4 regions of the Hominimerdicola aceti genome follow, and region 4 is predicted to be linked to each of the others. Evidence: predicted binding sites of a transcription regulator. Region 4 holds the regulator's gene; each other region holds the start of a gene.
What was found. Region 4 encodes NrdR, which represses ribonucleotide reductase genes. Its sites were predicted from a motif close to CACNANATNTNGTG; they were not measured.

Region 1: nrdD (anaerobic ribonucleoside-triphosphate reductase) is a predicted target of NrdR. The motif match lies at 1,319-1,332, and genes of this name have one in related genera.
Region 2: OCV57_RS02915 (anaerobic ribonucleoside triphosphate reductase) is a predicted target of NrdR. The motif match lies at 1,660-1,673, and genes of this name have one in related genera.
Region 3: nrdD (anaerobic ribonucleoside-triphosphate reductase) is a predicted target of NrdR. The motif match lies at 1,809-1,822, and genes of this name have one in related genera.

Annotation. Positions count from the first base shown of each region.
Region 1 covers NZ_JAOQJZ010000017.1:36,183-39,362, forward strand. Annotated here, with positions in the region: gene OCV57_RS13070 (hypothetical protein) at 1-76, opposite strand, end outside; tRNA gene OCV57_RS13075 (tRNA-Arg) at 932-1,008, opposite strand; gene nrdD (anaerobic ribonucleoside-triphosphate reductase) at 1,366-3,180, shown strand, end outside.
Region 2 covers NZ_JAOQJZ010000002.1:167,842-171,021, forward strand. Annotated here, with positions in the region: gene OCV57_RS02915 (anaerobic ribonucleoside triphosphate reductase) at 1-1,593, opposite strand, end outside; gene OCV57_RS02920 (hypothetical protein) at 2,007-2,204, opposite strand; gene asnB (asparagine synthase (glutamine-hydrolyzing)) at 2,488-3,180, shown strand, end outside.
Region 3 covers NZ_JAOQJZ010000003.1:44,781-47,960, forward strand. Annotated here, with positions in the region: gene OCV57_RS03830 (hypothetical protein) at 1-137, opposite strand, end outside; gene OCV57_RS03835 (SH3 domain-containing protein) at 477-1,004, shown strand; gene OCV57_RS03840 (M48 family metallopeptidase) at 1,061-1,747, shown strand; gene nrdD (anaerobic ribonucleoside-triphosphate reductase) at 1,880-2,170, shown strand; gene OCV57_RS03850 (zinc ribbon domain-containing protein) at 2,246-3,067, opposite strand.
Region 4 covers NZ_JAOQJZ010000010.1:44,336-47,515, forward strand. Annotated here, with positions in the region: gene OCV57_RS09970 (glycoside hydrolase family 130 protein) at 1-1,069, shown strand, start outside; gene nrdR (transcriptional regulator NrdR) at 1,357-1,809, shown strand; gene OCV57_RS09980 (PfkB family carbohydrate kinase) at 1,922-2,245, opposite strand; partial or broken gene OCV57_RS09985 (MFS transporter) at 2,254-3,075, opposite strand; gene OCV57_RS14390 (plasmid mobilization protein) at 3,082-3,180, opposite strand, start outside.

The DNA of each region.
Region 1 (3,180 bases), on a different contig from region 4:
TGATTTTATCGTCCCAGACAGCACCTCTGGATTTGACAATATCATATTGATATTCAGGAACCTCAAGGATAACCACAAGAAACAACTCCATTTTTGAAAAATATTTTTTCGAAAAAAGTTTCTAAAATGTCAAGACCAAGAAAGTGTGTCACGGTGACACACTAGGGGTCATTTTGCATTTATATATAAAAGATATATTCCCCACCATTAATTTCCGCAAAAGTATTGACAAATTGACAAAATGGTGGTATAATTAATATACAGAGGAAATTTAGAGGGCATAAAAAATTGCACCCTCTAAGGCTTATAAACTCCGCCAAGAATTTATAAGCCCAGCAGCACAGATGTTACAGCAACTGTGGAGCTTTCAGAGAATGCTATCCTCGTGCTCTATTATAGCACGTTGGAAATAGATTGTCAAGGGCTTTTCACGATGTCAAACATCTGGAAAGCTCTTTTTGCTTTTAGCTGCTGATTCAACTCGTCAAAAATGCAGCTTGAAAATCGAATATCGTAAGTCCTCAAATAAGATTGAGATGAGGTCAACTGATGTGAAACACAAGCACAACAAGACATTGAGTTGTCTTTAAGTCGCTTAGAGCCATGACGTTCGTTACTGTTCAATCACGCCGATCAGGCATTCTTGACATTACAGAACATGAACACGAGCCAGCCAGTAACAGTTAAGCTAACTGCAAGCCTATGTGCCGACGCCACTATGAATTAACATCAGATGATTCGCTTAAGCTCCACAATGTGCAGCTGCCTTGACAAGGTCTAAGAGCGAAACGAAACAAATGTCACAAAACATATCCTAGCTTGTTACTACAAGCTTTCATATATGCTCAGCAAGGATACTTAAAGATACTTGCTGAGGAAAGTCCACATTTTTATATCCTGTGGATTTTCCTTTGTGAGTATCAAAAATGATTGGTGCGCCAGAAGGGACTCGAACCCCCGACCTACTGGTTCGTAGCCAGTCACTCTATCCAGCTGAGCTACTGGCGCATTCAACTCTAATATTATATCATATGCAAGCACCCTTGTCAACAAGTTAATTGAATTTCTTCACTTATTTTACATAATGTTCACATCTTTTCTTGTAGCTTCACACCTTTATCCTCCCTTTAAATGCCATTGTTTTTCACACTTTTTGTCAATCAAGTGTTTGTAATCATTTGTAATACTTTTTCGGCAAACTGCTCTGTTTTTAACCGGAATTTTTGTAGATTATTTATCATTCTATGCCCTTGACTTATATTCTGATTGTGGTATAATAGTAAATGTTCAATATTATGTTATGATAAAAGCAGTCAACCACAATATATAGTGGTTGAACAGGATAGAATGAAAGGAAGAGTATAGGTGAAGATAATAAAAAGAAGCGGCGCTGAGAATACGTTCGATAAGGAAAAGATAGAAAATGCCGTTGCGAAAGCTAATATCACTGTGGAGGAAAAGGATAGGCTCTCTGAGGGAGAAATAGGAGAGATAGCACAGAATATAGAGGACAAATGCTCTGAAATGAATAGGGCTATGGACGTTGAAACTATTCAGGACTGGGTGGAAGCCGATATCATGCGCCACGGCAAGTATACAGTGGCAAAGCATTATATCACCTACCGCTATGAGCGTTCTATCGTCAGACAGGCTAATACTACTGACAAGCAGATACTTTCTCTTCTTAACTTCGAGAACGAGGAAGTCAAGCAGGAAAATTCCAATAAGAACCCTACTGTCAATTCAGTTCAGAGGGATTATATGGCAGGTGAAGTGAGCAAGGATATCACAAGAAGATTTTTGCTTCCTGACGATATAGTTGAAGCTCACGAAAAAGGTCTGATACATTTCCACGACGCCGATTATTTCGCTCAGCATATGCACAACTGCTGTCTTGTAAATCTTGAGGATATGCTCCAGAACGGCACCGTCATAAGCGAGGTCATGATAGAAAAGCCACACAGCTTCTCTACAGCCTGCAATATCGCTACACAATCTATCGCTCAGATAGCTTCTTCACAGTATGGCGGACAGAGTATCACACTTTCCCACCTTGCTCCGTTCGTTCAGATATCCCGTGATAAATACCGCCGTGAGGTAAAAAAGGAGTTCGCAGAGCTTAATATCCCTGCCGACGAGGATACTATAAATAAGGTAGCCGAAATGAGAGTAAAGGCTGAGATAGTTCAGGGCGTTCAGATGATACAGTATCAGGTCATCACTCTTATGACAACAAATGGTCAAGCACCTTTCGTTACTGTTTTCATGTACCTTGACGAGGTGCCTGAGGGTCAGACAAGAGATGACCTTGCGGCTATCATAGAGGAAATGCTCAGACAGCGTATCCAAGGCGTAAAGAACGAAAAGGGCGTCTATATAACACCTGCGTTTCCTAAGCTAATATATGTCCTTGAAGAGGACAACATAAGAGAAGGCTCAAAATATTGGGAGCTTACAAAGCTTGCTGCAAAGTGTACCGCAAAGAGAATGGTGCCTGACTATATAAGCGAAAAGAAAATGAAGGAGCTTAAGGTAGACAAGAACGGAAATGGTCAGTGCTACCCTTGCATGGGCTGCAGAAGCTTCCTTACAACATATCTTGACGAAAACGGCAAGCCTAAATATTACGGCAGATTCAATCAGGGCGTTGTTACAATAAACCTTGTGGACGTTGCCTGCTCGTCATATAAGGATATGGATAAGTTCTGGAAGATATTTGATGAAAGACTTGAACTTTGCAGACGTGCGCTTATGCTCCGTCACGAAAGACTTAAAGGCACTCCGTCAGACGTTGCGCCTATCCTTTGGCAGAACGGTGCATTGGCAAGGCTTAAAAAGGGCGAAACAATCGACAAGCTCCTGTTCGGCGGATATTCCACCATATCACTTGGCTATGCAGGTCTTTGCGAATGCGTAAGATACATGACAGGCAAGTCACACACAGACCCTTCAGCAACGCCTTTTGCACTTGAAGTTATGCAGCACCTTAATGACGCCTGCGCAAAGTGGAGAGCAGAAACAAACATAGATTTCAGCCTTTACGGCACGCCATTGGAGTCCACAACATACAAATTTGCAAGATGTTTGCAGAAGCGTTTCGGTGTTATCGAGGGTGTAACAGACAGAAACTACATCACAAACAGCTATCATATCCATGTTACCGAGAACATCGACGCATTT
Region 2 (3,180 bases), on a different contig from region 4:
CCATATGCCCTGACCCATGAGGAACGGATAATTTCTCACACGCTTTGAACACTGTATCTTAAATCTGTGCATAAGCTGGTCGATACAAAGATCCATAAGCTCATCAAGGCTGTCAAAGAAAGCACCGATATTACGCTGTGCTTTTATGCCAAGTCTAGGGAGATTAATGGTAGTAAAAGAGAGATTTCCTCTTCCTGTCACTATCTCACGAGTAGGGTCATATGCGTTACCGATAACTCTTGTGCGGCAACCCATGTAAGCTATCTCAGTGTCAGGATTGCCCTCTTTATAATACTGTAGATTGAAAGGAGCGTCGATAAATGAAAAATTCGGGAAAAGACGCTTCGCTGATACACGGCAGGCGAGCTTGAAAAGGTCATAGTTCGGATCATCAGGATCAAAGTTCACGCCCTCTTTTATCTTGAAAATATGTATAGGGAAAATAGGCGTTTCACCATTGCCAAGTCCTGCTTCCTCTGCAAGAAGAATATTCTTTATAACAAGTCTGCCCTCGATAGAAGTATCAGTACCATAATTTATGGAGCTAAAAGGCGTTTGAGCGCCTGCACGGGAGTTCATGGTATTAAGATTATGGATAAGCGCTTCCATTGCCTGATATGTGGCTCTGTCAGTTTCTTTCAAAGAGTTTTTATATGCAAAACTCTGTATCTTCTTCACTATAGGTGCGTCAACAAAATTCACAAGAAACTGTGCTTCAGCCTCTTGATAGCCGTTATCATTGGCGAGAGTGATCTTTAAACCCTGCTCATCAAGCATTTCAGTTATTTTCTTTGCAATGCTCTGAGCATCAGAAACTTCACCAAGGAGAGCAAGACCCCTGCCGATATTGTCACGATAGCGGTGTCTGAATGTCTTTCTTACGCCCTCAGCCATATCATAATCGAACTTTGGAAGAGATTGACCACCATGCTGGTCGTTCTGATTGGATTGTATCGCAATGCAGGCAAGCGCCGCATAGCTTTGTATATCATTTGGTGTACGCAAAAAGCCATGACCTGTAGAAAAACCCTTATCAAAAAGCTTTGTAAGGTCTATCTGAGTGCAAGTGGTAGTCAGTGTATAAAAATCAAGATCATGAATGTGGATATCCCCCTCCTGATGAGCCTTTGAATGCTCAGGAGCAAGAACATACATCTCGTTGAACTCCTTCGCACCCACAGAACCATACTTGAGCATTGTACCCATTGCGGTATCGCCGTCTATATTAGCATTCTCACGCTTCAAATCGTTATCTTTCGCTGATTGGAAAGTAAGATCCTCATAAACTTTCATAAGACGGGTATTCATTTCCCTTGCACGAGTTCTGTTTGAGCGGTAGAGTATATAACTTTTTGCAGTATCAGCCATGCCCTCCTCGATAAGTACACGCTCAACGCAATCCTGAATCTCTTCAACAGTAGGCATATCAAGGTGTTTTTCCATAAGCTTATCAACAACTTTACCCGAAAGCTCCAAAGCTTCCTCATAGTTATCCTTGCCCACAGACTGAGCCGCCTTGTATATAGCGCCAGCTATTTTCTCAATATTGAAAGTTACAGTACGTCCGTCACGTTTTTTTATCTTGATTATCACAATACCGCCTCCGATTTTCCCGATTTATCCTTATATTTTTTTATTCTCACAACTCGCACCGCAAATCACAACATATTGTATAAAAAGCAGTGCTTAATACAAGTATATAGTATAAGTGACGTAAAGTCAAGGCGTTATACAACAAAATGTGACTTTGTTATTTGTATTAAATGCACAAAGCCACATTTTCGTCAGATATTGATTTTAGGTGTCAAGTAAAATGCTTTTAGCTGTAATGTATTCGAACTTTACGGTGTATAATGCAATATAGTTTAGTTCTTAATGCTGTAAAGTGAGCTAACTTGTCGTCTTATGCGTCTTCAAATGCTGTTCCATGCCTCTGAAATGTCGTAAATAGGCGAATTCAGCAAGCATGTAAAGCATTTTAACTTGTCGAACATTTGAATTTTGCACTATGCTGCTGAACTGCTCTCAGCACTCTCGTAAGTGTAATCATGTGTGACTACAGAGCTGCCTGTTTCATTTTCAAGTACCTCTTCGAGAGTAGTATTCATCATGTAGGCACAGAAAGATATCAGCATTACAAAAAAACTCACTATCAACACAATATCCAATCTATAACCTTTTTTCTTCTTTTTGTTATCGTTCATAAGATCTTCTCCAAAATATGATTTTAATACCATTATACTATATCCATCTGCCTTTTTCAAGCCAAAATGACAAAATCGCAGATATTTTTATACCATACACACTGCCATGTGATAGATGCACAAAAGACAATTTCTTTTATTGTTTAATTTTTGTTTTTACCCCTTGCAAAAAAGCCGCATATAGTGTATAATAAATATTATATTGCTTGACGTTCACTAGGCGACAAGCGGCCGTATTAACTAAGATACAGGCAATTTGATTTAACAGAAATGAGGCTTTTATATGTGCGGTTTTGTTGGATTTACAAATAAAATCAATGACGCTTCCATAGTTCTTGGAAAAATGATGGATAGAATAAAACATAGAGGTCCTGACTCTGACGGAAAATATGTTGACGAGCAGATCGCAATGGGTTTCCGCCGACTTTCGATCATTGACCTTTCAGATCAAGGTAGCCAGCCTATCTTCAATGAAGATAAGTCGTTGGTACTTACATTCAACGGTGAGATATACAACTACAAGGATCTCCGTGAGGAGCTTATCGCTGCTGGTCACAAGTTCTATACACAGACCGACTCAGAGGTGCTTATCCACGGCTATGAGCAGTGGGGCGAGGATATGCTCGACAAGCTGAGAGGTATGTTTGCATTCGTTATCTTCAACAAGAATACAAATGAGGTTTTCGGTGCAAGAGATTTCTTCGGTATCAAGCCTCTTTACTACGCAAAAATGGGCGAAACTCTTATGTGGGGTTCTGAGATAAAGAGTTTTCTTGACCACCCTCATTTTAAGAAGGAGCTTAACACAGACGTTCTTGAAACTTATCTCACATTCCAGTATTCTCCTACAACAGAAACTTTCTTCAAAAATGTTTACAAGCTCCCTGCCGCTCACTGCTTTACATACAAGAACGGCGAGATGAACGTAAGAAGATATTGGGAAGTTAAATTCCACGCTGACAATGGTCCTGCTCTT
Region 3 (3,180 bases), on a different contig from region 4:
CTGTCAACGACTTCCTCTTGTTCGATAAACGAGGAGTTTTTAGTATTGACCACGCTCTCTTCAGATCGACCGCAGGCTGAAAAAAGGGTCAGGAACATTGCAGCAGACAATGCACCGCAGATAATTTTTTTATGCAACTTCCTGCCCCCCCTTGCTTTTATACTATAAGGGCAACGCCTCCCAAGGCACGCCCTTAAAGCTCATTATATCATATTTTGCTGATTCTGTTAATATGTATTTTAATCAAATTAGTAAACGCCTATTTGGCTATAATGTCAAAATATCGGTGCAAATATGGCAAATATCTCAAGAATAGGGCTTAAAGAGTGAAATGTGACAATATTGTAATTAAACTGTCATTGACATTGATGATAAAAAATATTATAATATGTTTATGTACCTGTGCTTTGTTTGCAGGTGTGCAGGTGTGTTCCTGCAAAAGGAGGCGAAATGTGACGGCTTGTGCCGTGCAATATATGGATAATAACAAGAATAACGTTTCCCGCAAGGCTTCGGGAAATACGGCGAGCGTTGTCGCAATAATAGTTGTAGGCATATTTGTGCTGTGCGTGATACTTCTGCTTGCCAAGGGGCTTTTTGCAAGCAATAGTTCAGAAGTGCCAAAGGGTATAAATACTGCCACCATAAATACAAATGAGTCTGTGGCTGAGCCAGTGAACAGCGCCGCCCCTGCGGATACGTCCGTTACTGGTAACAGCAGTGTGGACGAAAGCGGTGCGGTAACAGATGTGTCCAGCGACGAGTCTAGCCAGACAGATGTGCTTGAAGTAATGTATGTCACAGAGTATGCTTATCTTCATGTGGCACCTGATAATGACGCTGAGAATATCGTTTGTATGTCACCGGGCGTTCAGGTAAACGTTCTTGAATATGAGGATAACGGATATGTGAAGATAAATTTCATGAACATAGACGGTCCGCTCACAGGATATATTTATAAGGATTATCTTACAACAGACAGCTCTATAGCAGTACAGTGGTAAAAAATATAGCGCCGCACAAAAGAATGTGCGGCGCTTTTGGATATGGGGGCTTTGAAGTGCCGAAATATAATACTTTTATCGAGGATAAAAACGGAGAGCGCATAGACTTTATCCTTGACGTTGCCAAAAGAAGTCGCCTTAATATGGGTATGCGTGACGGCACTTTGACAGTGCGTGTGCCTTACGGCTGTTCAAAGCAGCAGCTTGAAAGCTTTATTAATAACAATCTGGGCTGGATAAAGGAGCAAAAAGACAAGGCGGCGGTGGGTCTGCCGAAAGATTTCTGCGATGGCGAAAGGCTCAGACTTTTGGGGAACGAGCTTACCCTGACCCTTGTTCAAGCTGATAAGTATTTTTCTCCCAAGATAGAGGACGGCAAGCTTCTTATTGCCGTGAACAAAACCAGCGACCAGACCTATGTAAAAGAGCAGACCACCAAGTTCATAAACGATCTCACAGTGGCGGAGATAACAAAAAGTATGCAGAAAATGTCTGCCTCCACAGGGCTTGTGCCTGAAAAGGTCACAATAAAACCGCTGACAGCAAGCTGGGGAAGATGTATCTCAAACAGGCATATTTCCATAAACTCAAAGCTTATCGTTTTCCGCAGAGAGTGCATAGATTATGTCTGCCTCCACGAGCTTTGCCACTTGGTCTTTATGGATCACAGCAAGGATTTCTGGGCTTTGGTGGGCAAGTTCTGTCCCGATTGGCGAGGCATAAGAGAAGAAATGAAAGGCTGACCATGCAGGCATACCCTACAAAATATACTCATGTGCTTTGTAGGTATTAACTATTGACAAGTACAAGATATTGTGGTATCCTTTTATTGTGGCAACAATATGTACAACAAAGAAAAATGGAGGTAATGTAAAATGGTAAATGTGAACGTAACAGGCGGGGAGATGTCCCAGGCAGAGATAAATTCATATATCGACAGGGCGCAGAAGCTTTACCCTGAAAAGACTATCCAGACTATCGACCTAAAAATAGACGGCGACTTTGTTGACGTTGATTATCACTTTGCAGATGTGCCTTTTCAGCGTATAAGAAGAATAACAGGCTATCTTGTTGGAACTCTCGACAGATTTAACGACGCAAAGAGAGCGGAGGTCCGTGACCGAGTAAAGCATGGTCTTGCAAGCCCCAGCGTATCAGAACAGTAAAAATGAAACACGGCATATGTCACCGAAAAAGTGGCATATGCCGTATTTTTTATGGAAGTGTATTGGTGTAGCTTTTTAGACCTTGTTTCCGCAAACGCTGCAAAATTTGGCTCCGCTCTTCAGCTCTGAGCCGCAGTGAGGACACTTTTCAGGTGCGGTCTGCCAGGCAGGCTGTTCAGCCGTTTCTGTAGGTGGTTCTATAGGCTCTGTCTGTTGTGGTATCTCAGGCTCAACTACGCTCTGTGACATAACAGGCTCGGCATTGTCGGGCTTTCTGAACTGTGACATATCAGGCTGAGCAAAACTCTGTTCTTGCGGTGTAGTCATTGGGATAGGCGCAGGGGCATTGTCAGGCGTCTTTGCGGCAACAGGTATCTCAACGGCGAAATCTTCGCCCATAAGTCTGCCTGCAATAACAAGTCCACCGATAAAAAGCAGGAAAGCCGCAATAAATGGCAGAACATCATCAGCAAGTGAAAGGGCTACCCTGAACTTGTCATTGTCATAGCCCATTGTTATAGCGTTTGAGAAGTGACCTTTTACCGTAACATAGTATATCATTATGCCCTTTGTTATCATCACAATAAACGGGAAAAGGATAAGAGAGCCTGCGAATGCGCCGTCAAGCTTTTTCTTGCCCTTTGCTCTTGCAGATGTGAAAAACGCCACAAGGCTGAATATGGCGAGTGCGCATGAAAGACCATAGGTGTTCACATAAGCGAAAATGTCGGGGGTGAACAAAAAGTCTATCTTGTTTGTGAAAACGTTGTTGTAAACGAGCTTTCCCACAGGGTCAGCAAGAGCACCTGCTGCCGAGAGAATGAATGCGAAAAAACTCAGCAGACACAGGGACATTCCTGCATATGTAAGCTTCTTTGTGTAGATCTTTTTTGCCATTTTGATTAGTCCTTTCATTTGTGAAGTCTTTATCCGCTGTCCGAAAAAATAGGGGCGGATAGAATTTCCGTCCCTATTATAATACTATTTTATAAAAGCCTTGTCAATAGATT
Region 4 (3,180 bases):
CGTTTACCCTGTTCTGACAGCCGCACACGCACCTATTATCTGGAAATATGACATGAACCCTGAGACAAATCCATACTTCATGGAGAGATTGGGCATAAACGCAGTACTGAACTCTGGCGCTATTTATCTCAACGGCAAGTATTACCTTGTTGCAAGAGTTGAGGGCAATGACAGAAAGTCATTTTTTGCAGTAGCAGAGAGCGACAGCCCTGTTGACGGTTTCCGTTTCTGGGACTTCCCTGTTCAGCTTCCTGACACTGAACCGGAGGAAACAAACGTATACGATATGAGACTTACTCAGCATGAGGACGGCTGGATATACGGTGTATTCTGCTCAGAGAGCAAAGACAAGACTTCAAACGATCTTTCTGCCGCTACGGCTCAGGCTGGAATCGTAAGGACAAAGGATCTTAAGACATGGGAAAGGCTTCCTAATCTCAAGTCCAAGTCGCCACAGCAGAGAAACGTTGTGCTTCACCCTGAGTTCGTTGACGGAAAGTACGCATTTTACACACGTCCACAGGACGATTTTATCGAAACTGGCTCAGGCGGAGGAGTATGCTTTGGTCTTTGCGAAGACATCACAAATCCTGTTATCTGCACAGATGAAGTTGTTATCTCACCAAGGCAGTATCACACAATCACAGAGGTAAAGAACGGTGCAGGCGCAGTGCCTATCAAGACACCAAAGGGTTGGATACACATTGCACATGGCGTAAGAAACACAGCCGCAGGTCTTAGATACGTAATTTATGTATTTGCAACTGACCTTAAAGACCCTTCTAAGCTAATCGCTTCGCCGTCAGGACTTTTCATTGCACCACACGGCAGTGAAAGAGTGGGTGACGTATCAAACGTTGCGTTCACAAACGGCGCGATCGTTCGTGAAAACGGTGACGTGTATATTTACTACGCTTCATCAGACACAAGACTTCACGTTGCGGCAACAACGATCGACAAGCTTATGGATTACACATTCAACACTCCGTCAGACCCACTGCGTTCTGTTGACTGCGTAAAGCAGAGATGCGAGCTTATCAGAAAAAATCTCGAATATCTTAACAAGTAATATATCAAACAAAAACAGACGGCTTCTGCTGTCTGTTTTTTTGTACACTAAAACTTCCTTCAAGTCTGCAATATCCGTGCATAAATATTGCGCTACCCATGTAGGGGACGTCGTCCTCTACAATTATGCTATGGTTTGTCTGCCGCAAAACTGCTGAGTCCCTTTACCGCAACTTTTTTTATATACCCTCTTGCAATCGTCCACAATCTATGGTATAATTAATTAATAAAAGCACAATATATGCAATATCACGCACAAAATTTTCTCTTAACTAAGGAGTGTTTATAATGAGATGTCCTTTTTGCAACTATGAAGATACAAGAGTAATAGATTCACGTCCAAGCGAGGGAAAAAAGCGTCGCCGCCGTGAGTGTCCGAAATGCGGAAAGCGTTTCACTACTTATGAGGTGGTGGAAAAGCCACAGCTTATGGTATACAAGCGTGACGGCTCGTTTGAGCCTTTTGACAGACAGAAGCTTATAAAAGGCATTCAGAACGCTATCAAAAAGCGTCCTGTCAGTGTTGATGATATGAAAAACCTTGTTGACGATATAGAGAACACCTTTGCAAACAAAATGCAGACCGAGACCACTACAAGCGAGATAGGCGATATGGTGCTTATGGGACTGAAAAAGCTTGACCACGTTGCATATGTGCGTTTTGCTTCCGTTTACAAGGACTTCTCTGACGTTGATTCGTTCATTCAGATAATCACTGAGCTTTCTGACAAGAAGAAATAAATAAGAGCGTTCCGATAATTTTCGGGACGCTCAGCCTGTCGCAAAACCCCTAGATTCATCTCGAATTAGGGGTTTTGCTTTTATGCAATCAATAAACTAACAATAAATGTAATCAATTTTCGTAAAAAGTGTCAAAACAAAGCGATTTACACTCCGTGGAGAGATTCATATTGTAAAAGATCTGGTTGAATCTGTTCCGAGCAATATAAAACAGCAAATAAAAAAATGATGCCGCTTCAGAAACAGATACCTCTTCCGGAAGTTTTCCGCAGCGGCAGAACTGATAGAGAAATCCGCCACAGAATGCGTCGCCGGCTCCGGTTGCATCTAATGCTTTATTTCTGAAACCCTTGACGATCTGACCGCCGTCATATGTCCGTACATAAGCGCCCAATTTGCCCAATGTGATTACATCAATTTTCACTTCCTTACGCAACAAGGCTTCTGCTGCATATTTGCCTCAAAACCAGCTGCTCCCGGTACTGCTGCAAAAACAGATGTACCGATTGCCATGCCGATTTTATTTCCAAGAGAGATAAATGCATACTGGAACCCGTCATTGCGGACACCGGTTTTCCATTCGCCATATTCTACACAATCGGGAATAATGGCATAAATAGCCGTGTTAAAACCTGCAAAGAAGAACCGTGTCAGACCAGAACAGATATAAAACGGAACAGGTGTCTCTACAGGACTGAACAGATACAGCGACAGCATACATACACCTGTTCCAAGCGCCAATATAGAAGCTGATCTGCCTTTGTTTCCAAACCATCTGAAAATAATAGGAAACAGTCCGGCACCAATAATTGACGGAATAATAATTGCCATGGAATAAGTAGTAAACAGGGATTCAGTTCCCTCCACATGCTTAAAATAATATAGTGCATCTGCATTTCTTCCACAGAGTGTCACGCCAAACAGGAACTGTCCCAGTAATGCCAGCAGATAGGGCTTATTTTGAAGCACAGTCTGAATTTGCAGCTTTATGGGGATTTTCTTCTTTTCCGGAATGGTTACTGCTTTCTTTGTCTTAGCAAAGCAGAAAATATGACAGGCAGCAAAAATCGCACCATAAAGTACAGCTACCAGCAGATAACCACGCTTGTCACTGCCGCCCAGTTTTGAAATCAACGGCAGTGTGATAATATTGATAATACCGATTGCAATCATGGCACTGACGGAACGGAAGGTGTTGATTTTTGCACGTTCTTCAATGTTCTGCGTCATATCACCGCAGAGGGTTCCATAAGGAATAATTATGCAAAGCGACTAAGAGTGATCTTGGTCGCTTTTGCTATGCTGCTCTAAGTCTGTAATCGACAGGAGATAATCCATCAAGCATTTTAGGCGGCTGTCAGTCACGCTTTT